Regions from separate parts of the Vibrio sp. VPAP30 genome, predicted to be linked through region 1. Evidence: predicted binding sites of a transcription regulator. Region 1 holds the regulator's gene; each other region holds the start of a gene.

Region 1 (8,082 bases):
ACTCAATTCAAGTCTCAATCTCTATTCCATCACCTCAAGAAAGGCTGGAACATTAGTGGCATTACCGATCGATTCATCGATCCGATTCCAGCGCAGATGCGTACTGGTAAACGTTGGTATGAAGGGACAGCCGATGCTATCTATCAAAACCTACGTTTTATGGAATTGGCAGAGCCTGATCAGGTATGTATTTTTGGGTCTGACCACATCTATAAAATGGACATTAAGCAGATGCTTGATTTCCATAAAGAGAAAGAGGCGTCATTAACTGTATCGGCGCTGCGCATGCCTTTAGCTGAAGCGTCGCAGTTTGGCGTTATCGAAGTCGACACAGAAGGCCGGATGATTGGCTTTGAAGAGAAACCGGCTAATCCAAAATCGATTCCTGGTGATCCTGAGCATGCACTTGTCTCTATGGGTAATTACGTATTTGAGGCTAAGCCATTATTCTCAGAGCTGGTTGAAGATGCTGATAACCCAGATTCTTCGCATGACTTTGGTAAAGACATTATCCCTAAGATGTTTCCACGCGGTGATGTGTTTGTTTATGACTTCAGCACCAACCGTATCACAGGTGAAAAAGAGGAAGTGTACTGGCGCGATGTAGGTACCATCGGTGCATACTGGCAAGCGCATATGGACCTGCTGGAAAAAGATGCACCATTCTCGCTCTATAATCGTAAGTGGCCACTACATACCTACTACCCACCGCTACCGCCCGCAACATTTACTGACTCGGTCAACGGGCGCGTTCAAATCATTGACAGCTTAGTTTGTAATGGTAGCTATGTTCGCGGATCGCGCATTGAAAAGTCAGTGCTAGGGTTTCGAAGCAATATCGCTTCAGCATGTGACATCAGCGAATGTATTTTACTTGGAGACGTCAAGGTCGGTGATGGATGTGTTTTACGCCGAGTGATCATTGATAAGGATGTAGATATTGCACCAGGGACACAAATTGGTGTAAATCTATCAGAAGATAAGAAGCACTTCCACGTATCGGAAGATGGCATTGTTGTTATTCCTAAAGGAGCACGAATTGGCTACTAAGAATTTATCTATTCTATTTGTAGCATCGGAAGTTGAAGGGTTAATTAAGAGCGGTGGCTTGGCAGATGTTGCCAAGGCGCTGCCTGAAGCGCTCCTCGCACTACAGCAAGATGTTCGTATTACATTACCCGCCTACCAAAAGTTGGCTGGTATTGAGCAAGCCCAGGTGATACTTGATACTCATTTAGAGCATTGGCCTCATACTAATTATCGAGTCAAACAGTTAGAGATCGCAGGTGTCCCTGTTTACGCTATAGATTGTCCTCAGTACTTCGATAGAGCAGAAATGTACGCAGAGAACAATCAGGCTTATTTAGACAATGGTGAGCGCTTTGCGTTTTTTAGCGCTGCCTGTCTTGATATGTTGCCGAAACTCGGCTTTCAGCCTGATATTGTTCACGCCAATGATTGGCATACCGGTTTCGTTCCGTATTTGCTTAAACACCGTTATGCGTTAGATAGCTTTTATGTAGAGATAAAAAGCATTCTGTCGGTGCATAATGCGGTTTTTAAAGGGGTGTTTAGTTACGATGAGTTGCCAAACTTACCTGAAATGCATACCCACTACGTCCCCGATGCTGCGGTGAGCTTGACGCACGTTACCATGCTGAGAGCTGGAGTGATGAATGCAGATAAGATCAATGCCGTGAGCCCGACTTATGCAGAGGAACTTAAAACCGAGCTAGGAAGCCATGGTATGGCGGCCGAGTTCCAGCAGCGCTCTGCTGATTTGGTCGGTATTCTCAATGGTTGTGACTACACAGCTTGGAATCCGCAGAATGACACCTATTTGCCAGTCAATTACAAGCCAAATCGTCAGAGTATGATTCGTGGTAAAAAAGCATGTAAACGTGAGTTGCAGGCGCGAGTAGGACTAGAGGCACAAGATATTGCAGTCTATGGCATGGTTTGTCGTCTGACTCATCAAAAGGGTGTCCACTATTTGTTGCCAATACTTGGAGACTTTCTCAAGTACCAGGTTCAAGTGGTCATCGTTGGTACCGGAGATCCAGCTCTTGCCGCTCAGCTTAAAGAGGTGGCGGCACAACACAGTGATAATTTTGTTTTTGTGGAGGCCTACGATAACGAACTGGCGCACTTGGTTGAAGCAGGCTCCGATTTTTTCATTATGCCGTCAGAATTTGAACCTTGTGGTTTGAACCAAATTTATAGTATGGCTTATGGCACATTGCCAATTGTGCGTGGTGTTGGGGGCCTAAGAGATAGCGTTAATGATTATGATGCAGATCCTGAGGTTGCAACTGGGTTTGTCTTCTATGAGCCCGAGCCAGCGGCTTTGCTTCATGTTTTGCAGCGTTCTTTGTTACTGTATGCTCAGCAGCCCAATGAAGTTAAACGCGCGCAGCTTTATGCTATGGAGCAAGACTTCTGTTGGAACAAAGCGGCGGATGAATATATAACTTTGTACCGTAGTGCATTAAGCTGAAAACGATATGAAATAAGGCGTCTTAAAGGCGCCTTTTTGATGGTTGCTTACATTTTTAATAAAAGAATAATTAAGATTTGACGCATTTTGACGTAAATCCCTCTATGTTTATGCTAATCTCCGTAACCAAATTTTGAACTTGAGTATTCGTTTTTAAATATGAGTGACGCTTTACTTTTCCACAAAACCTATGCCCACCCAACAAGCGATGAATGGGTCGTTTTTGTGCATGGTGCTGGTGGAAGTTCATCAATCTGGTTTAAACAGATTAAAGCGTACAAGCAGCACTTTAATTTGTTGCTAATCGACCTTCGAGGTCACGGCAAATCCAACCAACTGATCAAAGAGCTGATCGCCAATCGCTACACATTCAAATCGGTAACAATGGACATCTTAAAGGTACTAGATCATCTTAAGATTCGTTCAGCGCATTTTGTTGGAATGTCACTGGGTACGATTATTGTTCGAAATTTGGCAGAGCTTGCGACAGATCGAGTAAAGTCAATGGTGCTTGGCGGCGCTGTCACGCGGTTTAACGTGCGTTCACAGATATTGGTCCGTTTAGGCGGTATGTGTAAGCATGTCGTGCCTTACATGTGGCTGTATAGCCTATTTGCTTATATCGTGATGCCACAGCGTACTCAAAGAGAGTCTCGACACCTATTTATCCACGAAGCAAAGAAACTGTGTCAAAAAGAATTTAAGCGTTGGTTTATCCTTACTGCCGAAGTCAATCCTCTGATGAAGTATTTCAAAGATAGAGAGTTACCAATACCAACCCTCTATTTGATGGGAGAACGGGACTATATGTTTATCCAGCCCGTGAAAGAGATGGTCGCAGTCCATAGGCAGAGTCAGCTTCAAGAAATTCGTGACTGCGGACACGTTTGTAACGTTGAACGACCAGAAGAGTTCAATCACCACTCAATTTCGTTTATTCAGCAGCAAATTAAAGCGCCTAACAGTTAAGGTGCAGTTTCGCCGCATTGCCAACATGCGCCAAACTGGGACTCGTTGGACTCACCACAATTGCTACAGTTCCAATTTGAACCTATCTGCGCATTCCTAAACTCTTTGATGACTGCATTGGCTTGAATGATTTGACTGTGATTCAGCAGCCAGATGTAAGGTTCGCTGCTCTCTCCAAATGGCACTTCACCCTGTAAGCCAAATACGCCTTCTCCGCGTACTTCACATTCGATATGGCAAGACTTTAAAAGCTCACAAACAATGTGAGCTTCGGTAGGTGTCGATGCCGAGTAGATTCTCATCAAGCATTGCCATTTGAAGTTGAAGGAGAGGCCTTAACCTTCGCCATGATCCATTTAGCAATGACGGGGAACAGTCCCAATAAGGCAAAAGATGCCAGCACCGTCGGAGACACTATGCCAGACAAGCTTTCAATTTGAGCCAGTTGCGTGCCAGCGTTCAAGTAGACAGCGGTGCCAGGCAACATGCCTAATTGGCTAACAAGGTAAAAACGTACCGTTGCGATTGGGGTTAAACCCATGAGCAAGTTGATCAGGAAAAATGGGAACACTGGAATCAAGCGAAGAGAAAAAAGGTAGAATGCACCGTCTTTCTCAACGCCTTGGTTAATGGCATTGAGTTTCTCACCAAATTTGCTCTGTACCCAATCACGTAGCAAATATCGACTACTTAAAAATGCAAGGGTTGCACCTATTGTACTGGCGAATGAAACCAGCAGTAGGCTAGTCCAGAAACCAAATAGTGCGGCGCCTAGCAGCGTCACAACTGCAGCTCCGGGGATAGAAAAGGCCGTAATAGCTATGTAAGCCAGAAAATAAGTGGCCGCTGCAACCGTAAAGTTGTCGGCAATAAAGGTAGCCAACTCAGCTTGTTGGGCTTTCGCATTTTCCAGCGTGAGATATTGACCAAAGTTTACGCCTAGTAAAACAATTAGTGCAACGAAGAGAATACCAAGGACGATTTTTTTATTCATGTTGAAGCTGCTCCATCTTACATCGAGGATAGATGTATTAAGTGTTACTAGACAAGACAGGGAAAGCAAGCAGCAAATTTCATTGCGATGGATAAAAATAAAAAAGTCAGCGCTGTGGCTGACTTCTTAGATAAGTACTGCTTGATTAACTAACTTGAGTTAATAGCTCTTGACGACGGCTTTGAGGAATGACCGACCAGTGAGTTCCGTTGATCGCGCCTTCCAATGCCCATAAAAGTTCGATATTTACATCGGCAGAGTGTGTGGATTGAATGGCTTTGAAAGCGTGAACTGCACCGACGTCTTCAAGGTTTTTAACCGACTCAATACCTGCCTTTTTAAGCATTCTCTCAGTAGCGAGCCTTAGGTTAGGTAGATCTTTCAAGCGATTTGGTTTTGCTTGCGACTGACTTTGTTTTTCTACGTTCGCTGCTCTGAGTGCGACGTTAGCAATCTCTAGGGCTTTACTGCTGTCTGACGCCAAATCGTCACACAAAGCAAAGTACTTAGTTACGACAGGGAAACCACGTTTTTTGTAAACATAGGGTTCGAGCCCTTGAGATTTAAACTGTTTAGCGAGAGTGGCATCCGCGCGTACGTGAAGCTTATCGTTGACTACAAGTGCGAACATGGTGTCATCGGCAAAAATGCCAAAACCACCAAACATTGAGCGAGACTTAATATGGCCTAACTGCTCAAACAAACGCATTGAGTCTTTTAGTATTGGTTTATCCATGCTGTGTTTTCTCGGTGTATATGTATACGCCACCAATGCAGGTCCGAGAGATTAGCAAAATAATGCAGATACAATGTCAGTAAGGTGTCATACGAGCTCAAGAACAAGTAAAAACGGTATGACAGTTTGCATATTCGCCATCGGCAACCCCGCTACCAGACAATAAATTGTTTAAGGCCGGAGGCTTTGCGTCCCACCCTTTCGGAGTGGTTTGCCCTGTTCGTGGCATTAATCGAACATTTTAAGAATAAATAAAACTGCGCAGAGCATCACATTTGAATGGGATAAATGTGATATTGGTTCAATAAATAGGGGGGATATATACGCTTAGCCAATAAAACGACTACTAGCTAAGCGTTTGACTTGAGGTTACTTATTTAGATTGCGAACGGTTTTACGCTCGACGATTTCAGGGTGCATTTCGAACACGCGTTTGTCATGTTCTTTATCTTTAATGCGCTCTAGAAGGATCTCAAAGGCGTTTTTACCTACACGTCGTTTTGGTTGGTGAACCGTTGTTAGTGGAGGAGAGAAGTATTCTGCAAGCTCAATATTGTCGTAACCAATCACCGACATATCTTGCGGGATTTGAATGCCTTTCTGCTGTAATCGACTCATCAGGCCTAATGCCATTGTATCGTTGAAACAGAACACAGCTGTCGGCTTGTTATCCATTGCTACGATCTTATCTGCCGCCAATACCGCGGTATCACACTCAAAGTTGCCTTCTAAGATCCAGTCTTCATTGACGGGCAGTTTAGCTTCAGCCATAGCACGCTTGAAGCCTCGAATACGTTCGACACAAGCTGCTTTTTCAAAGTGACCGCTCAGGCAAGCAATCTCCTTGTGGCCATGCTCGATTAAATACTTGGTCGCAAGGTATCCACCTTCTTCTGAGTTGTCGATGATCTTATCTGCTTGAGAGCTTTCTGGCCCCCAATCCATAACAACTTTAGGGATGTCCTTGTGGCGATCTAACATCTCGCTCAGCTCTTCAGTCAGATCGGAACACATGACTAGAATGCCATCTACCCGCTTTTCAGCAAGCATACGAATGTAGTCACGCTGCTTTTCATAGATACCACCTGTGTTACACAAGATCAGAGTGTAACCTTGGCGATAACAGTAGCTTTCTACGCCGTCGATAACTTCAGAGAAAAATAGGTTAGTCGATTGAGTAACTAGCATACCAATTGTGCGAGTTGTGTTGCACTTAAGGCTTCGCGCAACGGCACTTGGCGCGTAGTTAAGCTCATTTACCGCTTCCATCACTTTTTCTTGTGTCGCTTCTGCAACAAAGCGTGTCTTGTTGATGACGTGAGACACGGTGGTTGTTGAAACACCTGCAAGGCGAGCAACATCTTTAATAGTGGCCATAAATTCTGTCCTGTCGATGACTGCCACGAGAATATATTCAGTTTAGAATAAGTTGGCAGAAAGTATCAGAAACACAAAAACCGCTCTTATTTAGCGGTTTGTATTTGAATAGTTCATTTTTATCGTTTGCGGTCACGATTTTAGACCGCAATCTGACTGAGGGCAAACAAAATTCGTTGTCCTGACCTGTGCCAGTTCACATTGTCAGACTCTACTCGCCGATTAAGTATGCGCAGTCCAATTCCAAGAATGCCACTGTTAGAGACGTAATAGCAGAGTAAAAACCGAACTCATCGAGCGTTTGGCACTTAGCCGAAAACTTAGGTGCCCAGCTTAGAATGTGCTGGCGAATGAAGCTCTCTTGCTCGATAAGTGCTTCTTCAATATGGCGCTCTTGTTCGAGTTCATTGGAGCGAATGATGAGATTGCCTAGAAAATCGAGTTCAATGGCAATGTGATCAGCAGGCTCGTTTAAGCTTTCATCGACAGCAACGCCATGCTCTAGCATTAACGCTTCCATCTCTTTCGCCGGCTTGTCATCGAGTAGGCCCGACTCGCCGATGTACATAGAAGCATAAGGCAGTGCAGAGTCGCGGTCAGATTTCAAAAACAGATCACAAAAGTCAGCGGCTAATTCAAGCTGAGCATCTTCGCGATCGATCAAGCGATTGAGTGCGTCAATGACACGATCAATCGACGGTTTGAGATCGGCATTCTCGCCAAGGCCAGTAAGGAAAGAGCGGATTTGAGCTGAATGGTACTGCTCAAGGTTCTCTTCGGTTAGCTCTTTGGCGTAAAGGCTTGAAAGCCACCAATAGATTTCTGCACGTTTTTCGTTGAATGCTTTGATTTCTTGCATTAGGTATCACTCCCAAAATAACTACCTATTAGTGTAACTAATAAAAATGAATAGCGGTAATGGCTTACGTGACAATAAAAGACGAATTATGAGCATTTATTAACAAGGGCGGAGGTTTTGTCTTGAATCAATAAAAAATCATCTTTCTCGTTTTTAAAGTGATAAATACTAGAAATGTTACTATTTATGAATAGAATAAATGATAGAACTATTCCCAATGCAAATTAAGTGGTGCAGATGAGTTATCATGTACTAGTAGTAGAAGATGACGTAGTGACTCGCAGCAAGCTCGTTGGCTACTTTCAGAACGAAGGTTACCAAGTCAGCGAAGCAGAAAGCGGTGAGCAGATGCGAGACATGCTACAAAACAACGCGATTGATTTGGTGATGTTGGATATTAATCTACCGGGTGAAGATGGATTAATGCTAACTCGCGAACTACGCAGTCAATCAGACATTGGAATTATCCTAGTAACAGGACGCACGGACAGCATCGACAAAATTGTTGGCCTCGAAATGGGCGCCGATGACTATGTCACTAAACCTTTTGAATTACGAGAGCTACTGGTTCGAGTTAAGAACTTATTGTGGCGAATTTCCGCTGCACGTAATTCGTCAGGAGTGGATAGCGCAGCGAAGCAAGATGATAA
Region 2 (8,082 bases), on a different contig from region 1:
CAGTTGTTACACCTTTCTGAACTGCACTCAAGATATTCAGAATCAGATAGAAAAAATCCGCACTGCCTAGTGACTCTACTCAACGAGATTGACATACCTATCACCCACTCTTACATAGAGCGAAAACGCCAACAGTTAGTCAATGATATCGCAAGAGACTTGGAGCGAGTCGGTGATTTCGAGCAGAGCCTAAAATGGTATAACACTACAACGCTTCCCCCCTCTCGCGAGCGACAAGCAAGGTTATATGACAAGCTCGACAATATCACCGCAATGAGTGACGTTGTCGCGAGCGTCATTTCACGCCCCTACAATATCTCAGAACTAGAAGTCGCCAATAAACTCGCTCAAAGAGTGAAACGAAAGCAAGGGCAACGCATTCCAAGAAAGGCTAAATTCAAGGTTTCTGAACACAGGTTAGAGTTAGATCTATCGCAACAAAGAGTCGAACTCGCGGCCAAATCGCATTATGAACAGCAGGGCTATCAGGTATTCTATAGCGAGAATGTATTGCTCAATGGGTTGTTTGGCTTAGCCTTTTGGAAAGTGATATTTGCGCCCATTGAGGGGGCATTTGTAAACCGCTATCAACACCGTCCGCTCGACTTATATCATCAAGATTTCTTCGCGAAGCGCCAGCTATTATTCGCTGAAACCTTCCAATCAATAGAACAATCTGGGTTAAGTGTCCTTCATTCGACCTATAAGGAAAAGTACGGCTTAGCCAATCCATTCGTTCACTGGACCGAATTCAGTTCAGATTTGCTTGAAGCCTGCATAAAACACATTCCAACCCAAGTGGCCCTCGCACTGTTTAAGGTCATGCTACAAGATCTCAAACTCTATCGAAGTGGTATGCCCGACCTCATTCTGTTTAAAAAAGGTCAGTTTGAGTGGGTAGAAGTCAAAGGGCCGGGAGACAAACTTCAAGACAACCAACGGCGATGGATTAAAGAGTTTCTTCGGCTAGACATTTTAGTCTCTGTTGCTTTCGTCAATCACTGTAAAGATTAATAAGCACTTATTTCTTCAGCATTTTCTACAAAACATGCAGAAATATGAAATCTGTTTTATATTTGCTACATTAATAGCTCATTCTCACTATCAGAATGACAATTCAAGTTGTTTGAAATTTAATCTAAGGAGAAGTTCCATATGCAAGACGTCTATTTGATTGGTCATGGATTCATGGATGCAAACGACACCATCAAGTTGTCTGTCCCCCTGCAAACATACGTAAAGGATGGTCGTATGCTGGATGGTCGAAAAACAGCAGCAGTTGTTGATGGTGGCCCCAGCGCTTATCGCATTACAACAGATGATGAAGAATGGAAAGTAACACCTCCTGGCGTTGATGCAAAAGAACACTACCTATGTGGTGATATGGCATCGTACGCAGATGTAAACAGAACACAAAAATGGTTGAATAAAGGCATGGGAGCACGTAAGGAAATCAACGATGGCATTTTGTTTACCCTGTCTGGGGGGGACTACTTGTTTTTTACAAAAAACAACCAAGCCGTCAGGTTATCAAATATCATCAATAACTTAAGAGCTGAACTTGGCAACAAGTTTCAAATTCATTGGACAGCATGTCGCTCAGTGATTGAAGGGAATAGTAATGCAGCCAAACTCCAAGCTATCAATGGTGGAGACTTGGTACAGGCGCAAAGTCTAAGGTAAGCGTCAACACCTGCCAGCAAGAACATTAGCACCCGATCGCTAGAAAGCCACCTGTCGTGGCTTTCACTTTCCCCTCGACAAGCTATTCCCCCTAACACCATTAATGCCAATAACGGATTATGGTTATATCTGGTAAAAACGCGACAACGGACATTTTTCTTAACGTTTTTATCGTTTAAGCCCAACTATTGTTTGCCATTATCTATGCCTTCTGCTGCAATTAGTCCATTGAATAGTCAGTACAAGTATCCAGATGAATTTACGTACATTTTTGATGATGGCCGTGGTGTTAACGTTCGCAGGCTGTGCAACCTATGCAGGGCTAAATTACGACCAGTTATTTGGGGAACCACATGTACAAGAACGCCGCAGTGACCTCGGCAGTGTAGAAAGTGACTTTTTTCTTAGTGAAGTAAAACCCATTATTGATAGCCGCTGCGTGGTTTGCCACGCCTGCTATGACGCTCCATGCCAATTAAAAATGTCTTCTGTAGAAGGTATTGATCGAGGCTCTAGCAAAGAGCTGATTTATCAAGGTACTCGTCTGACTGCTTCTACACCTCATCGCTTGTTTGAAGACGCTCAAACAACGGCTCAGTGGCGAGAATTTGGGTTTAACCCAGTATTGAATGAGCGCGTGCAAAACCCAACAGCCAATCTTGAAGCAGGTCTGATTGCAAGAATGCTGACACAGAAGGAAGCACACCCATTGCCAGACCAGCAGCAGTTAGAAGGTTTTGATTTTTCGATTGATCGCTCTCAGGTTTGTCCGTCTATTGAGGAGTATGATCAGTACCTTCAAGATTACCCTACATGGGGCATGCCCTACGGAATGCCAAACCTCAGCTCGAACGAATACTCAACTCTTGTCAGTTGGCTGCAAGACGGGGCCAAGATGAGTCAACCACTGCCCTTAACCATTGCTGAACAGCAGCTCATCGCCGAAGTCGAAGTTCTGCTCAACAAAAGTCCGCGCAAAGTGCAACTTACTGCGCGCTACATTTATGAGCACCTGTTCCTATCTCATCTCTATTTTTCTGATTTAAACCAACAGAATCCACGCTTTTTTACTTTAGTCAGATCAAGCACTCCACCGGGGCAGCCTCTCAATCGAATAGCCACACGTAGACCTTATGACGATCCTGGCGTGTCCCGGGTTTATTATCGATTGGTACCAGAGCAAGGTACGATTGTTGATAAAACCCATATGCCATTTGCGCTAAATAGAGAAAGAATGAATCGCTGGAAAGAGTGGTTTATAGACTCTGATTACAGCGTTGCTACGTTACCAGATTACACTCCAGAGATCGCGGCTAACCCCATGACTGCCTTTATCGATCTTCCGGTTAAATCACGATTTAAGTTTATGCTCGACAATGCGCAAAACACCATTAACGCCTTTATAAAAGGACCTGTTTGCCGTGGTCAGTTAGCTCTTAATGTTATCAATGACCGCTTCTGGGTATTCTTTTTAGATCCAGACAAAGCCGACTTCCCAGAAGTGAACGAATTTTACCGCTCTCAAGCAGAAAACCTTAAATTGCCAGCAGAGCTGGAAAGTAATACCTTGCCAGTGACAAGTTGGGTTGCATACTCAAGGCAACAAGCGCAATACCTAGAGGCAAAATCTAAGTTCACTAATCAATGGTTTGAAGGGGGAAAGTACCTAACAACCGATGTGATCTGGACAGGTGAAGGAACTAACCCGAACGCAGCGCTTACCGTATTTAGGCACTTTGATAGTGCGTCAGTAGTGCGTGGCTTAGTCGGAACACCACCCAAAACAGCTTGGGTCTTAGACTATGCCTTAATAGAGCGTATCCATTATTTGCTCGTGGCTGGGTTTGACGTGTATGGAAACTTTGGCCATCAACTGATGACCCGTATGTTTATGGACTTCTTACGCCTTGAAGGAGAGAGCAATTTTGTTGCCCTCTTGCCGAGAGAAATACGTCATAAAGAGCATTCTAGCTGGTATGAGGACCAAAGCAGCCAGCTCAGTGATTTTTTACAACGTAATGTTAAGCCGTTTGACCAACCAACTCAGGTGCCGTATCAAACCGACGACCCAAAAGCGGAACTTTACGATATTTTGCAAACGCAACTCGCACCAATATTGACCAACCGATTCAGGATCGAGCAAACGGGCATGAAGCCTGAAAGTGAAGAGTTGCTGCGAAGCATTGATAGAATTAAAGGCCAAGGTCTTGCTTATCTACCGCAGATTATGATGCTTATGATTACGTCTGAAACGGGCGAAGATCAGCTTTACACTTTACTGCAAAACAGTGCACATACCAATATCTCAAGCTTGTTTGACGAAGCGAGTAATCGTGATCCTGCTAATGATGATCTCACCTTGGTACGCGGCGTGATCGGCAGCTATCCTGCCGCGTATCTAAATCTGCAAGAGCATCAAGTACCAAAACTGGTAGAAATGTTGAAAAATATTTCCAGTGAAGAGGATTACGTTAAATTATTGGATACCTTCGCAATTCGTCGTAGCTCTGACAAATTCTGGCCTTTTAGCGACCGAGTACATACTTGGTATAAAGCAGATCAACCTATCGAATTTGGCCTGCTTGACTACAATAGATTTGAGAATAGGTAGAACTGTTCAACTGCGCATAACACGCTCAGGGAGGTGATTATGGGTATCAATGACAGCATTAGAGCTCTAGAGCAGCAAATTTATGTCGCCTGCTCTGAAGGTGATTACGACACCGTTCAAATGCTCGAACATCAATTGGATAGTCTTAGAAATAAGGCAGAACATCCTTTTGATGACGATCCATATGCTCCTGAAGGGAAAATAATCCCTGAAGATGACTGGTACTAACGAAAACGCCCCATGGTAATATACATGGGGCTTTCTTTTGCTCCTGCCCCATGACACAGCTATAATCCACTCTCCTGCAACCAGCGCTTTACAAAGCAAATTTAATCGTTATTATCTGAACGCAAACGATTGCCTTGCTTTTTATATGTAAATTAAAAGGGTTTTATGCTGTCTGATATTGAGATCTGTCGCGAGACAAAACTACTGCCAATTGCTCAAATTGCCGAGCATGCTGGGCTGCATGCGAATGAATTCCATAGTCAAGGAAAATACAAAGCTAAAGTAAGCTTGCAAAGCTTAGAGCGATTGCATGGCAACACCACAGGAAAGCTCGTGCTGGTAACTGCCATCACTCCGACCCCACTCGGTGAGGGTAAAACAGTCACAACTATTGGCGTGTCTCAGGGTTTAGCTAAACTCAAATGCTCAGTCATGGCCTGTATCCGACAGCCGTCTATGGGCCCCGTTTTCGGCGTAAAAGGTGGTGCTGCAGGTGGCGGCTACTCTCAAGTCGCGCCGATGGAAGAGCTTAATCTGCATCTAACTGGTGATATTCACGCGGTGACTGCCGCGCACAACCTTGCAGCGGCAGCTATTGATGCTCGTATCTACCATGAACAACGCCAAGGTTACAAAGATTTTGAGCAACGTAGCGGTTTAACAGCACTCAAAATTGACCCGCAACGTGTTGTCTGGAAGCGCGTGATGGATCACAATGACCGTGCGCTGCGTATGGTCACAGTGGGGAAAAACGAAGCCAATAAAACCATCAATGGCTTTGAGCGACATGATGGCTTTGATATTTCAGCCGCGTCAGAGCTCATGGCTATTCTTGCCCTAGCGTCAGGCCTAAAAGACTTGCGCGTTCGAATCGGTCGTATTGTGGTCGCTTACGATATAAATGGTGAACCCGTGACCACTGAAGACCTTAAGGTTGCAGGCGCAATGGCAGTCAGCATGAAAGAAGCCATTGAACCAACATTGATGCAGACTCTTGAAGGTGTACCGACCCTTATTCATGCTGGCCCATTTGCCAACATTGCTCATGGCAACTCTTCAATTATCGCTGATAACATTGCGACCAAACTGTGTGACTTCACGGTCACTGAAGGTGGATTTGGCTCTGATATGGGGTTTGAAAAAGCCTGTAATATCAAGGCACAGATGTCTGGGAAATCGCCCGATTGTGCCGTAATTGTCGCAACGCTACGTGGATTAAAAGCCAACTCTGGTCTCTATGATTTAAAGCCGGGTCAAGCCATTCCAGACACTTTGTTCGAAGACGACCAAGACGCACTCGTTGCTGGTTTTGATAACCTAAAATGGCACATTAACAACGTCAACAAATATGGCGTGCCTGCCATTGTCGCAATTAACCGTTTTCCTCAAGACAGCGACCAAGAGCTGAACACACTTAAGACCATGATTGAAGCCTTACCCAACGATGTCGAAGTCGCCATTAGCGAAGGCTTTGCAAAAGGTGGTGAAGGCACACTTGAGTTAGCCCAAAAAGTCATCGTTCAATGTGAAAAAGCCGCTGAACTTAAGCCACTCTATCAATTTAGCCAAACCACAGAAGAAAAACTAATGTCTGTTGCCGAAGTAGGCTATGGTGCATCAGGCGTGACACTTAGCTACCAAGCCAGAAGACAGCTTGATGAACTTAAACAACATGGCTTTGACAACCTAGCTGTGTGTCTGGCGAAAACACCCTTGTCTATTTCGACCGATGGCAGTATTAAAGGTGCGCCCACAGCCTTTAACGTCCCTATTCGCGAACTCCGCCTTTGCGCAGGTGCGGGCTTTGTTTACGCTTTGTGTGGCAACGTAATGACAATGCCAGGTTTGCCGGAAAAGCCTGCTTTTATGAATCTCGATCTAGATGATCAGGGCAACATCATTGGCTTAAGCTAGTCTTTCCCTCAAACTGCAAGCTACCAAGGGGCTAAGTGATTAAAACTTAGCCCTTTTCTTTGCGCACATCACAGCAACCCATGAAGTTAATAGCAAGATCATGTAACATTGAAATATGACTCGCAAAGACTGGATGCTTTCATGGAAGCAGAGCTACTGGAAATTAAGAACTTCCTATCCCAACACCCACCTTTTGATGAACTCGAAGATGATGTTCTTAACTACATCACCAAGCACGTAGAGATTTCTTATTATCGTGAAGACACACCTGTTATCCATTTTGGCGATGAAATTCACGACTTATATATGGTCCGAAGTGGTGTTATTGAAGTTTATCGACGCAAAGGTGAGCTATACAACCGATTAGATGAAGGCTCGCTGTTTGGGCAAATGGGGCTACTGACCAACAATAAGGTTCGCTTTCCGGCTAAGGCGATTAAAGATAGCCTACTGTATTGTATTCCAGAGGCCGTTTTCCAAGAACTTTATGACAAGCACGAAACCTTCGCAGATTTTGTTGAAGTTGAGGATACCGCTCGACTGCGTCAAACCGTGTCTAACAGCAACGAGCAAAATGACTTAACGACCTCTAAGGTGCGTACCCTACTGACGAGTGAAGCACCAACCATCCCTAAATCGGAGTCTATTCAAAATGCGGCAATTAAAATGGCCGAAGAGAATGTCTCATCTTTACTGATTATTGATCCAGATATAGCGCAAGATGATGAAGATGATAACAACCCACTGGTCGGTATTATTACTGACCGTGATTTGTGTACTCGCGTTCTTGCTCAAGGGTTAGACCCAAGCGATGATGTTTCAACGGTTATGACAACAGAGTTGATTTCACTCGACCATAACGCCTATGTTTACGAAGCCATGCTCACCATGCTGCGCTACAACGTTCATCATTTACCGGTTTTAAAAGACAAACAGCCGATCGGTATTATAGAAGCGACAGACATTGTACGTTATGAGTCGCAAAACTCACTGCTGCTAGTCAGTACCATCTTCCAGCAACAGTCGATAGAAGAGCTTTCCGCACTATCTGAGCAAGTAAAAGACAGCTTTGTTCGCCTAGTAAACGAAGACGCCAACTCTCACATGGTCGGCAGCGCAATGTCTGTGATTGGTCGAAGCTTTAAACAACGCATCATCGAACTAGCTGAGGAAGAACTTGGAGAGCCTCCGGTGCCTTACTGTTTTGTCGCTCTTGGTTCAATGGGACGTGACGAACAACTGCTTGTGACCGATCAGGATAATGCGATAATTCTTGATAACACCTTTGTTAAAGAGCAGCACGATACCTATTTTGCCGAGTTATCCAAACGAGTCTGTGATGGGTTAGATAAATGCGGCTACACCTATTGCACCGGCGACATTATGGCAACCAATCCTGATTGGCGTATGACACGTACCGAATGGGAAGATTGCTTTGCTGATTGGATTGACGACCCAAACCCGAAAGCTTTGCTAAACGCATCAATATTTTTCGACCTTGAAGGCGTTTATGGCCGACTAAAATGGGCGGAGCATTTAAACGGCTTTATTATTCGCCGCGCGCGTAAAAACAATCGCTTCCTAGCGTGTTTAGCGCGTAATGCCATGAACCGCACTCCACCTCTGGGTTTCTTCAAAGACTTTGT
Region 3 (8,082 bases), on a different contig from region 1:
CAACTGAGCTTAGTCAAAATTCTTGGATCCGTTGATGACACTCACTATGTCGGTAAAAATCAAGCCGTGGTACTTAACCGAGGTCAGCATGACGGCGTGCAGCAAGGTAATGTATTTGCGTTGTTGAGGCCTGCTGCTGATCTGCCAGAGCGAAAACAAGCTAGGGGGGAAGTTGTACAGTTACCAGACAAGTTAGTTGGTCATTTGATGGTTGTTCGTCCTTACCAGTACTTCAGTGTGGCGATTGTCACTGAAGCTTCAGAAGCCGTGAGCAAAAAAACTAAACTGCAACCACCAAGGGACTGAAAATTCATGACCACCCAAGAGCTGGCTGCTTGGCTGTCGCTTAACTTTACACCTAAGGTTGGACCGAAAACGTTTCTTGGTCTACTCAAGAAAGACTCACCTACTAATATTGTCCAATCTGATCTTCCGGCCTTACTGGCACTTGGTTTGAGCGAACAACAGGCTAAGTATCTGAAAAAAAGGGCCATCAAAGATGTCGAACAGTGTCTAGAGTGGCAACAACAAAGCTCACACAATCACATTATTACTCAGCGAGATAGTGCTTACCCTGCTCTGCTTGAGCAAGCCGTTGGAGCGCCCCCCCTTCTCTTTGTTCAGGGCAACGTGCACTGTTTATCTGAGCCTCAAATCGCTGTGGTTGGTAGTCGAAATGCTAGTGTAGAGGGGCTCAACACTGCACGAAGCTTTGCACGGGCGTTAGTAGAGCAAAATATTGTTATTACGAGTGGTTTAGCCTTAGGTGTTGACGGTTATGCGCACGATGGGGCATTACAAGGGGAGGGAAAGACGCTGGCTGTGTTAGGTAGTGGTCTAGAAACTGTGTATCCTGCTCGTCACCGTCATCTGGCGCAACGAATTATTGAAGCGCAAGGTGCTTTGGTGTCTGAGTTTCACCCGCTGGCGAAACCTAAAGCTGATCATTTTCCGCGCCGCAATCGCATCATTAGCGGTCTTTCTGTTGGCGTGCTAGTAGTCGAAGCTGCGGAGAAGAGTGGCTCTTTGATTACCGCTCGCTACGCGATAGAGCAAGGGCGAGAGGTGTTTGCGATCCCTGGTTCTATTCATGATGCCAATGCACGAGGTGGGAATCTGCTGATAAAGCAAGGCGCCTGCCTAGTGATGAGAGTGCAAGACATCATTGATGAAATAGAGACTCTGTTGCGCTGGTCTAATACCAATAAGCCACCGATTCAAAATGAACTTTTCGATGAAATAGATAGTAAAGAAGAATTGCCATTTCCTCTGCTGTTAGCTAACGTAGGAAGTAAGGCTATACCAGTTGATATTCTTGCAAACAGGACCAATATACCTGTGCAGGACGTCATGATGCAGCTCTTAGAGCTTGAGCTTTCAGGGCATGTTGTTGCAGTTTCCGGTGGCTATATTCGAAAGGGGAGGGGCTAGCTATGATGATGGATATCTTAATGTATCTATTCGAAACCTACATCCATAGCGATGCAGAGTTACAAGTCAATCAAGATGAGCTAGAAGAAGAGCTTCTTCGTGCAGGCTTTCATCAAAAAGACATTTACAAAGCCCTTGTCTGGCTAGAAGAGCTAGCAGCACTACAGCAAAGTGAAACCCACTCTGCGATTTCGGTGTGCAGTGCTTCGAACTCGACTCGTATTTATACAACCAAAGAGTGCGAACGCTTAAGTATTGAGTGTCGCGGTTTTTTGACCTTCTTAGAGCAAGTTAATGTTTTGACGACCGAAACACGTGAGATGGTGATTGACCGTATCATGGGCTTAGAGACAGACGAGTTTGAGCTCGATGACCTTAAATGGATTGTTCTGATGGTGCTGTTTAATGTGCCAGGCAATGAGAATGCATACACACTTATGGAAGAGCTGTTGTATACCAAAGAGCAAGGTATTCTCCACTAATTCCTGAGTTTATATGAGCAATAAAATTGATCAGCAGCTGTTTTCAGCCCATGAACATGCGCTAGAGCACCAAGCGTGCCCTAAATGCCAAAGTGAACAACGAGAAGGTGAGCTTCACCTTCGTCATGGCAAGCATGGCCCTTTCTTGGGCTGTGATCAGTACCCAATGTGTGACTTCATTAAACCCTTACACCAAAACGACGGTCATATTGTTAAAGAGTTAGGTGTGCCTTGCCCTGAATGTGGCAATGAGTTGGTATTACGACAGGGTCGCTACGGGATGTTTATTGGCTGTAGTCATTACCCAAGCTGTCATCATATTGAATCGCTCGATCACCCCAAGCAGGAAGAACAGCAACCAGAGCATCATACTTGTCCTGAGTGCGCTAAAGGTTATTTAGTAGAACGGAAAACCCGCTTTGGTAAGGTTTTCTATGCTTGTGATAACTACCCGAAGTGTAAGTTTGCTGTAAACCAACCGCCGGTTGCTGGTCAGTGTGAAAAGTGTGGCTTTCCGCTGTTGATCGAGAAGACGCTTGCGAGCGGAGTGAAAAGGCAATGCGCTGATCGCAAGTGTCACCATACTCAATCAGAACAATAAAAAACGGCGCGAGGTGCGCCGTTTTTTTCTTAATGTTTGTTACTGACCCAAATTGTCTGCAAATTCGTGAATCGCTGGAAAGGCTTGCTTATCAAGTAGCTTAGCTATGGCGCAAAGTTTGCGTTGCAACTCTCCACTGTAATCGCCGCACACGTTGATGTGCCCCATCTTACGACCTGCACGTTTTTCTTTGCCATACCAGTGAATATGAATACCATCCATTGCCAGCAGTTCATTTTCTAGCGTGTCTTCACCTAGGATATTGATCATTGAGGTTTCACGGATCAGCTTGGTGCTACCCAATGGTAAGCCGCACACAGCTCTTAAGTGGTTCTCAAATTGACATGTTTCTGCACCTTGTTGAGTCCAGTGTCCTGAGTTGTGCACGCGCGGGGCAATCTCATTGACTAGTAAGGAGCCATTGACATCAAAAAACTCAAGGGTTAGTACGCCAACATAATCGAGTTTATTAGCGACAGCAGTAAACATCTGTTTTGCTTGTTGTTGCAGTGCAGTATCTGCAATGGCAGTCGAAAGAGTAAGTACACCGTCAGTGTGAACATTTTCAGCAAGAGGATAAACTGCAATATAGCCAACCTTACTACGCGCGCCAACCAGTGAAACCTCACGGTTAAATGGTACAAATTCTTCTGCAACAATAGCTTGTGTCTCAGATGTAGCAATACACTCGGCCATTTCTGCCCAAATTGCATCGACCTGATTTGCCTCTTTCAAGCGCCACTGGCCTTTACCATCGTATCCGCCAAGCGCGCTTTTGAGCACCATAGGGATGCCAACGTGTGCAATCGCTTGGTCAAAGTCTTCACGTGTATTGATGACAAAGTACTTCGCATTGCGCACATCTGCGTCATCAAGCAATTGCTTCTCAATACGGCGATCGCCGCCTGCTTTTATCGCTTCAGTCGAAGGTAAGAACTTTCCACTTTGCTCGCAGATTGCCAGAATATCGTGAGGAATGTGTTCAAATTCAGCAGTGATCACATCAGCTTGGGTGATTGCGTTCTCTAGGCCATGACCAATCACTACTTGAGTTAGTGGGTGAACAATGTTTTGACTGCCCACGTCATAGGCAGAGATCTCAATATTCAGTGGTGCGCCTGCCAAAGACATCATGCGAGCCAATTGACCAGCACCTAGCACTAAAACATGCATTGACTTAGTCCTCCGCAGGGTTTGGGTTGGCTAGAACGGTTTCTGTTTGCTCTGCGCGAAATGCTTCGACTTTTTCCATCACTGCCTGATCTGACGTTCCAAGAATTTGCGCTGCTAGAATGCCAGCGTTTGCTGCTCCTGCTTCGCCGATAGCTAGAGTGCCAACCGCAATTCCTTTCGGCATTTGTACAATTGAGTAAAGTGAATCAAGGCCACTTAACGCTCGTGATTGTACTGGAACACCAAGAACGGGTAATGACGTGAACGCCGCCGCCATGCCTGGAAGGTGAGCAGCGCCGCCAGCACCCGCAATGATCACTTTAAGACCACGCTCTTTAGCACTAGTGGCATAGTCTGCAAGAAGTTGAGGTGTGCGATGCGCAGAAACCACTTTCGTTTCGTACTCAACGCCGAATCTGTCTAGCATTTCCGCTGCTAGTTTCATTGTTGGCCAATCTGATTTAGAACCCATGATGATACCGACTTTCATCTCAAACTCCTTCAAAGCTGCGTAGAATTGGTGAGCAAATAATTTGAGCGCATTATACGGGGATTTTATCACTAAGCAAACGTTTGCGTCGGGTTTGAATGAGCAGATGAAAGATTGCTACTTAAATAGCTTTAGTCACAACTTACGATTATTTGTACACTTAACCTAAACCGCTAATCAAATAGGATGCTTAGGTGAGTAACTTTGAGCGAGCACTCAGTGCACTAAAACAGGGGGAAGTGATCGCCTACCCAACAGAAGGTGTGTTTGGGGTTGGCTGCGATCCTGACAACCCTAATGCGATAAAGAAGCTACTAGAACTTAAACAACGTCCGGTAGAAAAAGGGCTTATCCTGATAGCTGCTAATTACCAACAACTGTTGCCTTATATTAATCAGCAAGCCTTAAGCGCAGAACAGTTAGAACGAGTGCAGCAAACTTGGCCTGGGCCTGTCACTTGGATTATGCCAAGTAGTGATAAGGTTTCTAATTGGGTGTCGGGGCAATATGACTCGATTGCCGTGCGCGTGACTGATCATCCTTTAGTACAAAAGATGTGTAATGCATTTGGAAAGCCGCTAACCTCTACCAGCGCGAATTTGACTGGCGAGCCAGCATGTGTAACAACCGAACAAGTTTATCAACACCTTGGTGATAAGTTAGTGGCGGTGCTAGAAGGGCAAACCGGTGGTCGAACAAATCCAAGTGAAATTCGTGATGCAAGAACCTCACAAGTATTAAGACAGGGTTAACCCTGCAACAAAGGAAGTCGAATGTCAGCGATAGATAAACTAGCAGTAAAACAATTTCTCATGACGCTCCAAGACTCTATTTGTCAGCAACTAGAGCAAGCCGATGGGAGCGCAGTATTTGTAGAGGATGAATGGCACCGTGAACCCGGAGAGAAATTGGGTGGTGGTGGTCGAACTCGAGTCATGAAAGAAGGTGCGGTGTTTGAACAAGGTGGCGTTAACTTTTCTCATGTACAAGGAAAAGAGATGCCAGCTTCAGCGACAGCGCACCGACCTGAACTTGCAGGACGTCGCTTTGAAGCCATGGGCGTGTCATTGGTTATGCACCCTAATAACCCATATGTACCAACCTCGCACGCCAACGTTCGTTTCTTTATTGCCGAAAAAGAGGGTGAAGAGCCTATTTGGTGGTTTGGCGGTGGTTTCGATTTAACGCCGTTTTATCCTTTCGAAGAAGACGCGCAATATTGGCACAACACCGCGAAGGAAGTGTGCGCGCCATTTGGTAGTGAAGTCTACCCAGAGCATAAAGCTTGGTGTGATAAATACTTCTATCTACCACATCGCGATGAAACCAGAGGTGTCGGTGGTCTTTTCTTTGATGACCTCAACCACTGGCAGTTTGATAAGTGCTTTGAGTACATTAAAGCGGTTGGCCAAGGCTATACGGACGCATATTTGCCGATAGTAGAACGCCGCAAAGACACTGAATACGGTGAACGTGAACGTCAGTTCCAACTCTACCGCCGAGGTCGTTACGTTGAATTTAACCTAGTGTTTGACCGTGGCACTTTATTTGGACTGCAGAGTGGTGGTCGTACTGAGTCTATCTTGATGTCGATGCCACCGTTAGCGCGATGGGAGTATGCTTACCAAGTTGAGCCGGGCTCTCCTGAAGCTGATCTATACGATCATTACCTCAAACCAAGAGAGTGGTAAGACTTTCTTCAATATATAGATAGTGATAGGGTCAATGTTTCGCATTGGCCCTTTTTTAGTTTTACAGGTAAAGGAAATGACTCAGCAAATAGATCGTTATGCCGTTTTTGGTAATCCCATCTCTCAAAGTAAATCGCCTTTTATTCATACCCTATTTGCTCGTCAAACCAATCAATCATTAACCTATACTGCAGAAAGCCCAAATAAGGATGCATTTCAACAAGCGGCGTCTGAGTTTTTTGCTCAAGGTGGCAAAGGTTGTAATGTCACTGTTCCATTTAAGGAAGATGCTTATCGCTTTGCCACTCGACTAACTGAACGTGCTCAACTAGCTGGGGCGGTGAATACCCTGAAGAAGCTTGATGATGGTGAAATTATTGGTGATAACACAGATGGTGAAGGGTTAGTGCAAGACTTACTTCAATATCAAGCGCCTTTAAAGGGAGCCCGTATTTTACTTATTGGTGCTGGTGGTGCCGCGCGTGGCGTTATTAAGCCACTATTAGACCAGCAGCCCGCTGAAATTGTTGTAACCAACCGAACCTTTGCCAAAGCGCAACTGCTTGCCGAGATGTTTGCACCGTATGGAACGATTAGCGCTTGTGAGATGAGTGAAGTGAAGCAGTCGTTTGATGTGATTATCAATTCTACCTCTTCTAGTTTAAGTGGGGAGCTACCAGATATATCAGCAGCAATCTTTACTGAACAATCGGTAGTGTATGACATGATGTATGGCGCAGGGAAAACCACCTTCAATCAATGGGCACATGAACATGGGGTGGAGCGAGCCTTCGACGGGCTTGGAATGCTTGTTGGTCAGGCAGCAGAAAGCTTTATGCTCTGGCGTGGTTTAAGACCGGGTACAAAGCAAATTTTGCGTGAACTTAGAAAGAACCTTGAGGGGCAGTAATGAATCAATCGATTTTATTTCCGGATATCCAAGTATGGGATGAAGAAAAGCAAGCAGTGCTATTTTCTGCTCAACAGTCGGGAGCCTTGATTCAATGTCTCGTTGATAAACAAGAGTTAGAAAAACTATCAGGGCAAGTAATAGGCAATGCACAGCAAGCTCTGGAAGTCTTTTCACAATATCGATTCGATCTTGAAGAGCTTGCTGAAGAACTGATCGAAGAAGAAGAGTTCAATTCACAAGGTAATATAGAGGTGGTTAGCTAATCTCTTTAACCTCATGAAGGTAATCTTCTTTATTCTGCACATAGTTGTTGGCGGACTTCTGCAAGAAAGCTCGTTCTTTGTCATTAAGAGGGCGAGCTTGTTTTACTGGGCTACCCACATATAGATAACCACTTTCTAAGCGTTTACCCGGTGGCACCAAACTACCAGCACCAATCATTACCTCTTCTTCTATTACTGCCGCATCTAACACGATCGCCCCCATACCTACTAAGACGCGGTCTTCAATAATACAACCGTGCAACATTACCTTGTGGCCGATAGTTACATCGTTACCAATGATAAGAGGGTAACCTTTAGGGTTTTCTGCGTTCTTATGGGTGACATGTAATACACTGCCATCTTGAACGTTGGTTCGCTCACCAATATGAATGTGGTTAACATCACCTCGGGCCGCAACAAGTGGCCAAATACTCGAATCGTCTCCTACTTTAATATCTCCGACTAAAACAGAGCTGCTATCTATATAGACACGTTGACCAATTTGAGGTGAAATTCCTTTGTAACTGCGTAGAGAACTCATTTTTTCTCCTTATATAGAGGTTTTTTGCCTAGAGAGGCTAAGAAAAGTGAGGAAAATAGCTCGTTTTGAATAGAAAATACTCAAACGCTAAAAAAATCAAAAAAAACTGCAAAAAGGGCTTGCCAATGTGATGGCGATCTCTATAATGCCCCCTCGCTGACACGGCAACGCTTCGAAGCTAAGTTTCGAAAAGAATGAAAGCCCAGTTAGCAAGGTCAATTAGCCAAGCGGAAACGCTTGAAAAAAAGTTTGAAAAAAGTGGTTGACACTAAACTTTATCTCGCTAAAATGACCGCCTCTTCCGAAGTGATGCGAATCACAAAGAAGAAAGCTCTTTAACAATATAAACCTATCAATCTGTGTGGGCACTCGTTGATGATAATCCAAATAGTTTCTTCGGAAACAATTTAGGTTTCAATGATACGAAGTGACCATTGAATCTTCGGATTCAGCACAGTCAATTCATTATCGTTCTGTTGGAACGATAATAGCTTTAA
Region 4 (8,082 bases), on a different contig from region 1:
TCGTGCTGCTTCTAAGCGGGTGAAAGGTCTGAATATCTCTTCAAGTTGAGCCTGAGCAATTCCAGGACCGTTATCTGCCACTTCTATACACACCGAACGATCAGATTGATCAGCGCGTTCATAAATCGACACCTCAATTCGTGCATTCTCACCAGCATATTTAATCGAGTTAGAAATTAGATTGCTAACACAACGCATCACCAAGCGTTCGTCTGTCATCACCACTGGTATCGCTGAGCCAGTATAGATAGTTAGCTTTTGTCCATTTCTTAGCTCAAGACGGCTCTGATCAACCTGAGTTGATAACAAGCTCTCTAAACAGATTGGGCTTACCTGCGCTTCGTAACGAGAGTTCTCTAGGCGGCTAAATTCAAGAATTTCTCCAACTAACGCATCCATCTCATCGACTTCTTTTTCTAATCTTTCAACCAGCGGTATTTCTGACTCAGAAGATTTCGCACGCAGTAAATGGAGAGCCAGATTTTGCCTTGCTAACGGAGTTCTCAATTCATGAGAGACATCTCGAATAAGTCGGCGCTGCCTTTCTGCTATAGCGTGAATTTCATTAGTCATATTATCGAAGTCATGGGCAAGGTCATTAAACTCACGGGTGTTTGATTGAAGCTCTTCGACAACCTTTACCTTAAAATCTCCCGAGGCGAGACGACGGCTTGCTTCCCGAAGACGATCAAGGGGCATCTGCAATTTTCTGGCAAAGATCAACGAAAACAACAGCAATATCGCAATCACGATAATGACCTTACTGATCGAAAAATAGGCGATAAATCGATGGGCTGGGTGCAATTGACTGGGCAACTGTACAACCAGTGTGTTTCCCTTGCCTAGTCTGACTCCGATAAGAGGTTTATTCACCCTTTCATCTAGAAGATCATCCATTTCTCTGAGGAACCTTAGTTTAAATTCGAAGTGCGGATGCATCTGACGATGGGATAACGGTTGCTTTTCGTCATTTAGCACAAACAAGTAATAAGGCTGCGCATTTGCCCAATCGGCTAAATCGTCCATGTCTCCATCTTCGATTAGCACCTTGGCTTGGTGCGCTAGATTCTGAATATCTTGCTTTACCTCTAGCGGCACTTTTAGCATCGTCTTGATCAGTGCTTGCTCAGCCAAGGCTTGCAAAATCACTATTGATATAATGACGGTGGACATATAACTAAACAGTTGAAAAACCAGGGTATCTTTTCGCTTAACGAGGCTTGGTACGCGTACAGGCCCAATCATAGAACTACCCTACATTTTCGACAAAGCTATACCCTTTGCCTCTGATTGTTTTAATGTGCTGTTTTGACAATCCCGCTTCCACAAACTTGCGTCTCAAATTGCTGACGTGCATATCGAGATTGCGATCAAACGGACTCAATTCTTTCTTCAGCACTTCTATTTGCAGCTCGGCTTTAGAGACAACAATGCTCTCTCGATTAATTAAATAGTTGAGTAAATCTGCCTCTGTACTTGTCAGAGGCAAATTTGAGACTTTCGATGCCGAACCAGCAAAGGTGATACATTGGTTTTGGCGCTGTTTTTCTAATCCAACCCGACGGAAGATTGCCTTGATTCGTGTAAGGAGTTCAGGAACTTTGAACGGTTTTGCAATGTATTGATCGGCACCCGACTGGTATCCATCCAAAATAGATTCTTCGTCATTGAGCGCCGTAAGCATTAAGATTGGCGTAGCAAAGCGTTGGCATATCTTGCGTGCGACTTGCATACCGCTTAACTTCGGAAGCATGACATCAAGTAGTACCAAATCAACAGGCTTTTTCTCTATATATTTGAGTGCCGTTTCACCACAATGAACGCTTTCAACACTATAACCTTCTGCGATCAGCACATCTGAAAGCAATTCACACAACTCAATATCATCATCTACAACTAAAATACTCGACATGAGAACAACAGTACAATTGAAAAGTGTTCGCATTCTAATCTTAACCCCATAACAACACAACGTTCCCTTGTTTAATTGGGGGTAAAAAAGTGCCCTACTTTCGCTTGGCAACCCCCAAATGCCAAGCTGCGCCTAACAGGCTTTTAAGTTTTACCTTAGTTGCACGCCAATGTGTTGAAGGCGTTCTAGGAGCAGTGTCCATCAAGTGCTGGTAAACTTGCTCATTGAATTCAACTTGGCCACCGTGGGCAACCAAAAGGACTTTGGGGTTTAGACGATAAACACGCTTTAGTGAAGCTTTGTATTTGTTCGGGTGAAAAATCGGGAAAGGAGAAATAAGTTTTTGCTTAACTTCGACCATAAGGTCAGCAACGTACAAGATATCTCGCTCAACATTGTGTAACGAGAGATCTCGGTCTGTATGACCAGGAGTTTCTAATACTTTCCAATCTTCAAAATTGGGGATGGCATCGCCATCGCTGAGCTCAACATCCGCATTGAGCCTTCTCGAATACCATAAGTTGCGCTTAGGTTTGCGTTTACGATTTGCCACCCATCGTGCTAGCGCTATGTCAGTTAGATGCATCAAAAAGCCATCTACCCCGGAATACCAATCTTTCTCTCTTTTTGCAGAAATTATCTTGCATCCGGTGAATTCACGAAGTTTATGAGCTGCCCCCGCATGGTCTGGGTGCATATGAGTCACTACTACCGCAGACAAATCTGTGAAGGGTCTTTGAAGTTCATGAGTGATAAACTTCTTGATATAAGAAATATCAGCTCTAGATGCCCCATCAAGCAGCATCAGTTTATCTGTATACTCAGCTAAGTAGATCTTTTGAATATAACCATCAAGGGAGTGGATTTTCACAGCGCAATTCTTTTAACAAACCATTTACATTTCAATGTAACAAGGTTTGCCTACATTAGCAGAGTATTGACTCTAAAATGTGAACTTTGATTTCCTACGCGCTGTCAATCTCGAGCAATATAGTGCAACGGGATTATAAATGAGCGCTATCTGACGTCACTCATTCATTGCATTCAACTGTTTCAATACCCTAGGGTTTAAGCATAACAAGTCCCGTTTTTTCAGAAACCTGCTTAACGACCTTATTCACTTCACTCGCAATGAATGACAAGGCTTCCATCTCTTGCTCAGTAAAAGGGTGAAGAAGAATCGACTCCGCACCATTTTTTCCTACCACAGTAGGTAGACTCAATACCACGTCTTTAAGACCGTACTCCCCTTGAAGTAAAGTAGCAACAGGTAGAACAGAGCGCTCATCAATCATAATCGACTGGATAATACGAAAAACACTGGCCGCTATGCCATGAGTAGTATTGTGCTTTCGCTTAAAGATCTCATAGCCAGCTTGTTTCACTAATTCAAGTAGCTCATCAGCACAGATCCTTTCTATATGATGCGTATCGCAGTAGAAGTCAGCGGGTTGACCCGCAATCGAAATAAGGCTTTTAGGTGTAAAACAATGGCTACCGTGCTCACCGAGTACATAGCCAAAAACGTTTTTGGGATCGAGGTTGACACGATTTGCCACAATACTCATCAGACGGGCTGTATCAATCACACAACCACTGCTGATCACTTTAGAACGAGGGAAAGTTGTGTTTGTCGCAACGAAATGAGCAACCACATCACATGGGTTACTGACGATAATTAGTGTTGCATTAGGCGCTACGCGCTCGACTTGCTTTGCAATATCTACACCGATGCGACTATTAATTTCCGCAAGATCAATACGAGTCTGACCCTGCTTAATTTGTGCACCGGCAGTAATAACAACGATGTCTGCACCAATCAGAGTCAAGTAATCATCGGTTGGTATTAAATGTGTATTTTTTGAAAATGTCAGGGCTGAAGTATGTCGAAAATCAAACACTTCTCCCTCTGCGCGTTGCAAGTCTTTGTCAAGCAATACCAATTCACTCACACTGCCGAGTGTGAGGAGATAATTACACACTCCTACACCGACTGAACCTGCACCAATAACACCGATCTTCATTTATCTTTCCCTGTAAGCATTACCTCTTAACTTTGGATTGTACTAACAACTTCATCAATAATTCCAATTTAATTTCGCACTCAAAATAAATATTAGCATATACTGTCATTGCAATTTCGAAACCTAGTTTCTTCCTTTAAACAATCGTCCATCGGTTCGATAGAAAATCAGCGCAAGCAAAATGAGGCTGCAACCAATCAATTTATTGCGCGACAGTTGTTCTCCGTACCAAAGAATACTGAGAATGACCGTCCAGATTGGCTCTAGCAACATGATCAGTGCGGCATTGGCAGGGTTGCACCCTTTCTGCCCCAAAGTTTGCATGACATATCTAAGGCTTGTCGCAAGCAGTGCGCTTAACGCAAACCATCCCCATATGGAAGTTTCAACGCTTTCCGGGATGGTTTCAAATATCAAGGAGGCGACCAGTGCAAGCACTCCGGTCACGAACAGTTGAATGCATGTCAACATAAGAACAGGGACTTTTTGCGCCAACTTACTATTTACATTAAAGTGAAGCGCCAACAGACAGGCATTGGCTAAAAACCACAGCTGTCCTGCAGAGCTTTTCCACCCATCCGTTAACGACAGCATTGCTAAGCCCGCAATGGCTATAGGCATAGAAACCCAAAAAGCCCTTTTAGGACGCTCTTGATAAAGAACCCAGGCAATAATCGGCACGATAATCATAGACAGGCTAACGATAAAGGCACCTTCACCTAGGGTCTCGCTAATAGAAATCGCATAGACCCAAGTAAGCAGAGCCAAAGCAAGAATGCTCCCACCTCCTATCGCCTGCAATAAAAGTTGAGTGGTCAGGTCTCTAAAGCGCTTGTAGCATAAAGGTAATAGACATATCGAAGCCACAAGAAAGCGCAGCCCAACAAAACCAAATGGAGGGAGACCTTGTATTGTCTCTTTAGAGAAGATCCACCCTAACCCAGCGAGAGCGGTAGTTATAAATAGGATCCAAGCAGCTTTACGTTCAGCGTTCAATTTAACTCTCTCTATGGTCTATCGACCTATCTATTTTATTATTAATATCTGACTGATAGTGTCAGATTTGGACTACAATGGCTATGAATTATCTATCCAAAATTCTCGCTAAAGAGTAATCTGTTCCCTTTCCATCATAGAGAATAACCATATGATTATTGTTGGGCATCGAGGTGTCGCAGGACACTACCCTGAAAACACTAGATCGAGTATTGAAGCAGCAATTAAGCTTGGTTTGGAATGGGTTGAGGTCGATATCCAGCCAACAAAAGATAACCACTTAGTTATTTGTCACGATCATACTATTAATAGATGCAGCGATGGTGTTGGACGTTTGGATTCATTAACGCTAGAGCAACTTAAGCAGTATGATTTTGGCCAGTGGTTTGATAAGCGTTTTAGCCATGAGTCAATTTTGAGCTTATCAGAATTGCTGCAAATGAGCGCCGAGCACAACTTAAAGCTTAATCTTGAGATTAAAATCGATAGACACGACCCACAGTTCGTATGCCAACGACTTAAGCAGCAACTCAAAGAGGCAAAGGTTGATCCCCACCAGATTGTTATTTCAAGCTTTAGCCATCAAATCATCCATCAACTTTATCAACAGTTGCCGCAATACAAAATTGGTGTTCTTTGCAATCGCCTTGATAGCAAGACTAAACAGCTGCTAAAGCAAGTAGGCGCGTTCAGCTGTAATATCAACTATCGTTGGGCCAACAAACGACTGGTAGAACACTTAAAAGCGCAGGGTTACCAAGTGTGGAGCTATACCGTCAACAACCCAGGCTCGTTAAAACATCTGCCAAACCTTGATGCTATTTTTAGTGATTACCCTGAACGATTCCTTTAGTCTCCTCTCCTTCTTTATCCAGTGTTATTCGAAACTACTGTATAACACTGAATAACTTATTCTGTTCTAGCTCACATTTTTGTCGATTCCCTCTCTACATCAAATTTCGCCTAAAAACGAATAAAACCCATAAATACAACGTATTACACCAGCAGCATCAGAAGTGCCAGCAATTTTCTGCTTAAAAGCTGCACAAAAATGCTTGCTATCGCCATCAATAAAATCTACTGTATAGACATACAGCATGTACGTAAGGACAGTAATTATGATTCAGGCACATACTCAAGCTCACACGTTCTCTAAATACAATGTTTTGGCTCAACCTACGGTACCAATGAGCATTGATAACACAACGCTAAGTCGCCTAGCTGGTCTTTCAGGGCAGCAACAATGGATCTTGTTTACTGCAGAGTGCCCTCGTCCAGATTATGAGCAATTTGCTTCTTATCATGTTAGCTGTAAAAAGATCATTCAAATGAAGCCATCGCAAAAACAGTCTGAGTTTGAGATCGTCAAAAAAGCGATTGAATCCGGTAACGCAAGTGCCGTAATCGCATCTAACAATATCCCTATGATCGAGCAAAGCCTGCTGCGCGTTCATGGCAAACAGTTCCAGTGCGAAGTCTTTTTCGTTGAGGGCAGATTCAACCAGTACCACTAATAAGCTCAACAAATTCACTGTCTTTTCGCCTCTCTTTAACCGAGGGGCCTTTTCTTTTTTGCATCCTATTGAGCTGTTTTCCACCATATAGAGAAAAATCAAAGCAAACGTTTGCTTTTTCTGTGGCAGCACAAAATAGTTCTGGTATTATGCGAAGCAAATAAATTATCTGCGTAGATAATTTCACCACCTTGCTAAAGTATAGGAATGTCAAAATGAGTCTCGCTGATCAAGTTCTCGCTGTTAACGATGATCTTCCAATTCGCACCGATAAACCCGTCCACAGCGGAAAAGTTCGCTCTGTTTACTGGCTCACTGAAGAAGACAGCAAGCGTCTTATCCAAGAAAAAGGTTATGACGTCGCCCCAGACGCGCCGCTAGCCATTATGGTTATAAGTGATCGTATCTCAGCATTCGACTGTATTTGGCACGCCGAAGGCGGACTTAAAGGGGTTCCGGGTAAAGGCGCAGCGCTCAATGCTATTTCAAATCATTGGTTTAAGCTTTTTAAGGACCACGGCTTAGCTGACAGCCACATCCTTGATATTCCCCACCCTTTCGTTTGGATCGTTCAAAAAGCGAAACCAATTATGATCGAAGCGATCTGCCGCCAGTACATTACTGGCTCAATGTGGCGCTCTTATGAGAAAGGCGAACGAGAGTTCTGTGGTATTGAGTTACCAGAAGGACTAGAAAAGGATAAAGCGCTACCAGAGCTGCTGATGACACCTTCAACGAAAGGCATTTTAAAAGGTATTCCGGGCGTGCCTGAAGCCGATGACGTAAACATCACGCGTCAGAACATCGTAGATAACTTCGCCGCATTTAACTTTTCTAAAGCAGAAGACATCTATCAGTACGAGAAGTTACTCCGCGAAGGCTTTGTTGTCATTAGTAACGCTCTCGCACAAGTTGAGCAAATCTTTGTCGATACTAAGTTTGAGTTTGGTTATGTGCATGATGCTGCGGGTAACGAGAAGCTTATCTACATGGATGAGGTTGGTACTCCAGATTCATCACGCATTTGGGACGAGCTCGAATACGATACGGGTAACATTGTCGAAAATTCAAAAGAAGGCTTTCGTCAGTTCCTACTTAACCACTTCCCTGAACCAGATATCTTACTTAACAAAGAGCGCATGGACGAGCGTGCAGCATTAGCGTGTGATAACGCACTACCGCTAGAGGCACTAATGGACATATCTAAAACTTACTTGGGCATCGCAGAGAAGATCACAGGTGGCAAGATTGAGTTAAGCAATAACCCAAAACAGGAAATCATCGATATCCTTAGCCGCGATTACGGCCTGATCGATTAACCTCCCCTGCCGAATCGAATGCCCTCACTTTTGAGGGCATTTTTGATTTCGCCGCAATTATCAAATTGGCAATTCAAAACAGAGCATAATTAAACCAGCATTTTCTCTGTAGGTCAGCGAATATACTCAAAGGAGTCTGACATACATTAGTAGAGGTTGCTTCCTTAATATCAGGGTTTCACTTTTGTACGAGCGAAGAAAAACTAGCTCTGTGCTTAGCTATTTATTCTTACCACCTTTGTTCCCCCCACCGCTGTTACCACCTCCACGATTACCGCCTCCTTTGTCGCCTCCGCCTTTGTTGCTATTACCGCTAT

The links. The regulator PurR, encoded in region 1, represses purine synthesis genes. The targets are predictions, from matches to a motif close to TNANGNAAACGTTTNCNTNA.
Region 2: a site for PurR is predicted at 4,640-4,659, ahead of ZX61_RS02355 (formate--tetrahydrofolate ligase). Genes of this name have one in related genera too.
Region 3: a site for PurR is predicted at 4,249-4,268, ahead of purE (5-(carboxyamino)imidazole ribonucleotide mutase). Genes of this name have one in related genera too.
Region 4: a site for PurR is predicted at 6,546-6,565, ahead of ZX61_RS13695 (phosphoribosylaminoimidazolesuccinocarboxamide synthase). Genes of this name have one in related genera too.

What each region holds. Positions count from the first base shown of each region.
Region 1 is NZ_LBLS01000043.1:490,345-498,426, forward strand. It holds gene glgC (glucose-1-phosphate adenylyltransferase) at 1-1,050, shown strand, start outside; gene glgA (glycogen synthase GlgA) at 1,040-2,497, shown strand; gene ZX61_RS22455 (alpha/beta fold hydrolase) at 2,657-3,466, shown strand; gene ZX61_RS22460 (DUF2007 domain-containing protein) at 3,463-3,768, opposite strand; gene ZX61_RS22465 (TVP38/TMEM64 family protein) at 3,768-4,460, opposite strand; gene ZX61_RS22470 (TfoX/Sxy family DNA transformation protein) at 4,606-5,196, opposite strand; cyclic di-GMP riboswitch class I at 5,336-5,422, opposite strand; gene purR (HTH-type transcriptional repressor PurR) at 5,566-6,573, opposite strand; gene torD (molecular chaperone TorD) at 6,785-7,432, opposite strand; gene torR (two-component system response regulator TorR) at 7,670-8,082, shown strand, end outside.
Region 2 is NZ_LBLS01000013.1:103,509-111,590, forward strand. It holds gene ZX61_RS02335 (VRR-NUC domain-containing protein) at 1-1,014, shown strand, start outside; gene ZX61_RS02340 (putative adhesin) at 1,156-1,683, shown strand; gene ZX61_RS02345 (fatty acid cis/trans isomerase) at 1,937-4,294, shown strand; gene ZX61_RS02350 (hypothetical protein) at 4,334-4,522, shown strand; gene ZX61_RS02355 (formate--tetrahydrofolate ligase) at 4,688-6,436, shown strand; gene ZX61_RS02360 (DUF294 nucleotidyltransferase-like domain-containing protein) at 6,578-8,082, shown strand, end outside.
Region 3 is NZ_LBLS01000025.1:71,265-79,346, forward strand. It holds gene ZX61_RS10445 (LysM peptidoglycan-binding domain-containing protein) at 1-306, shown strand, start outside; gene dprA (DNA-processing protein DprA) at 313-1,431, shown strand; gene ZX61_RS10455 (DUF494 family protein) at 1,434-1,913, shown strand; gene ZX61_RS10460 (DNA topoisomerase family protein) at 1,927-2,514, shown strand; gene ZX61_RS10465 (5-(carboxyamino)imidazole ribonucleotide synthase) at 2,554-3,687, opposite strand; gene purE (5-(carboxyamino)imidazole ribonucleotide mutase) at 3,692-4,177, opposite strand; gene ZX61_RS10475 (L-threonylcarbamoyladenylate synthase) at 4,372-4,929, shown strand; gene hemF (oxygen-dependent coproporphyrinogen oxidase) at 4,951-5,868, shown strand; gene aroE (shikimate dehydrogenase) at 5,945-6,778, shown strand; gene ZX61_RS10490 (DUF1488 domain-containing protein) at 6,778-7,044, shown strand; gene ZX61_RS10495 (gamma carbonic anhydrase family protein) at 7,037-7,585, opposite strand.
Region 4 is NZ_LBLS01000031.1:25,951-34,032, reverse strand. It holds gene ZX61_RS13735 (histidine kinase sensor domain-containing protein) at 1-1,245, opposite strand, end outside; gene ZX61_RS13730 (response regulator transcription factor) at 1,250-1,912, opposite strand; gene ZX61_RS13725 (MBL fold metallo-hydrolase) at 2,007-2,783, opposite strand; gene ZX61_RS13720 (lactate/malate family dehydrogenase) at 2,974-3,936, opposite strand; gene ZX61_RS13715 (DMT family transporter) at 4,060-4,932, opposite strand; gene ZX61_RS13710 (glycerophosphodiester phosphodiesterase family protein) at 5,084-5,785, shown strand; gene ZX61_RS13705 (hypothetical protein) at 6,051-6,446, shown strand; gene ZX61_RS13695 (phosphoribosylaminoimidazolesuccinocarboxamide synthase) at 6,662-7,765, shown strand; gene ZX61_RS13690 (hypothetical protein) at 7,985-8,082, opposite strand, start outside.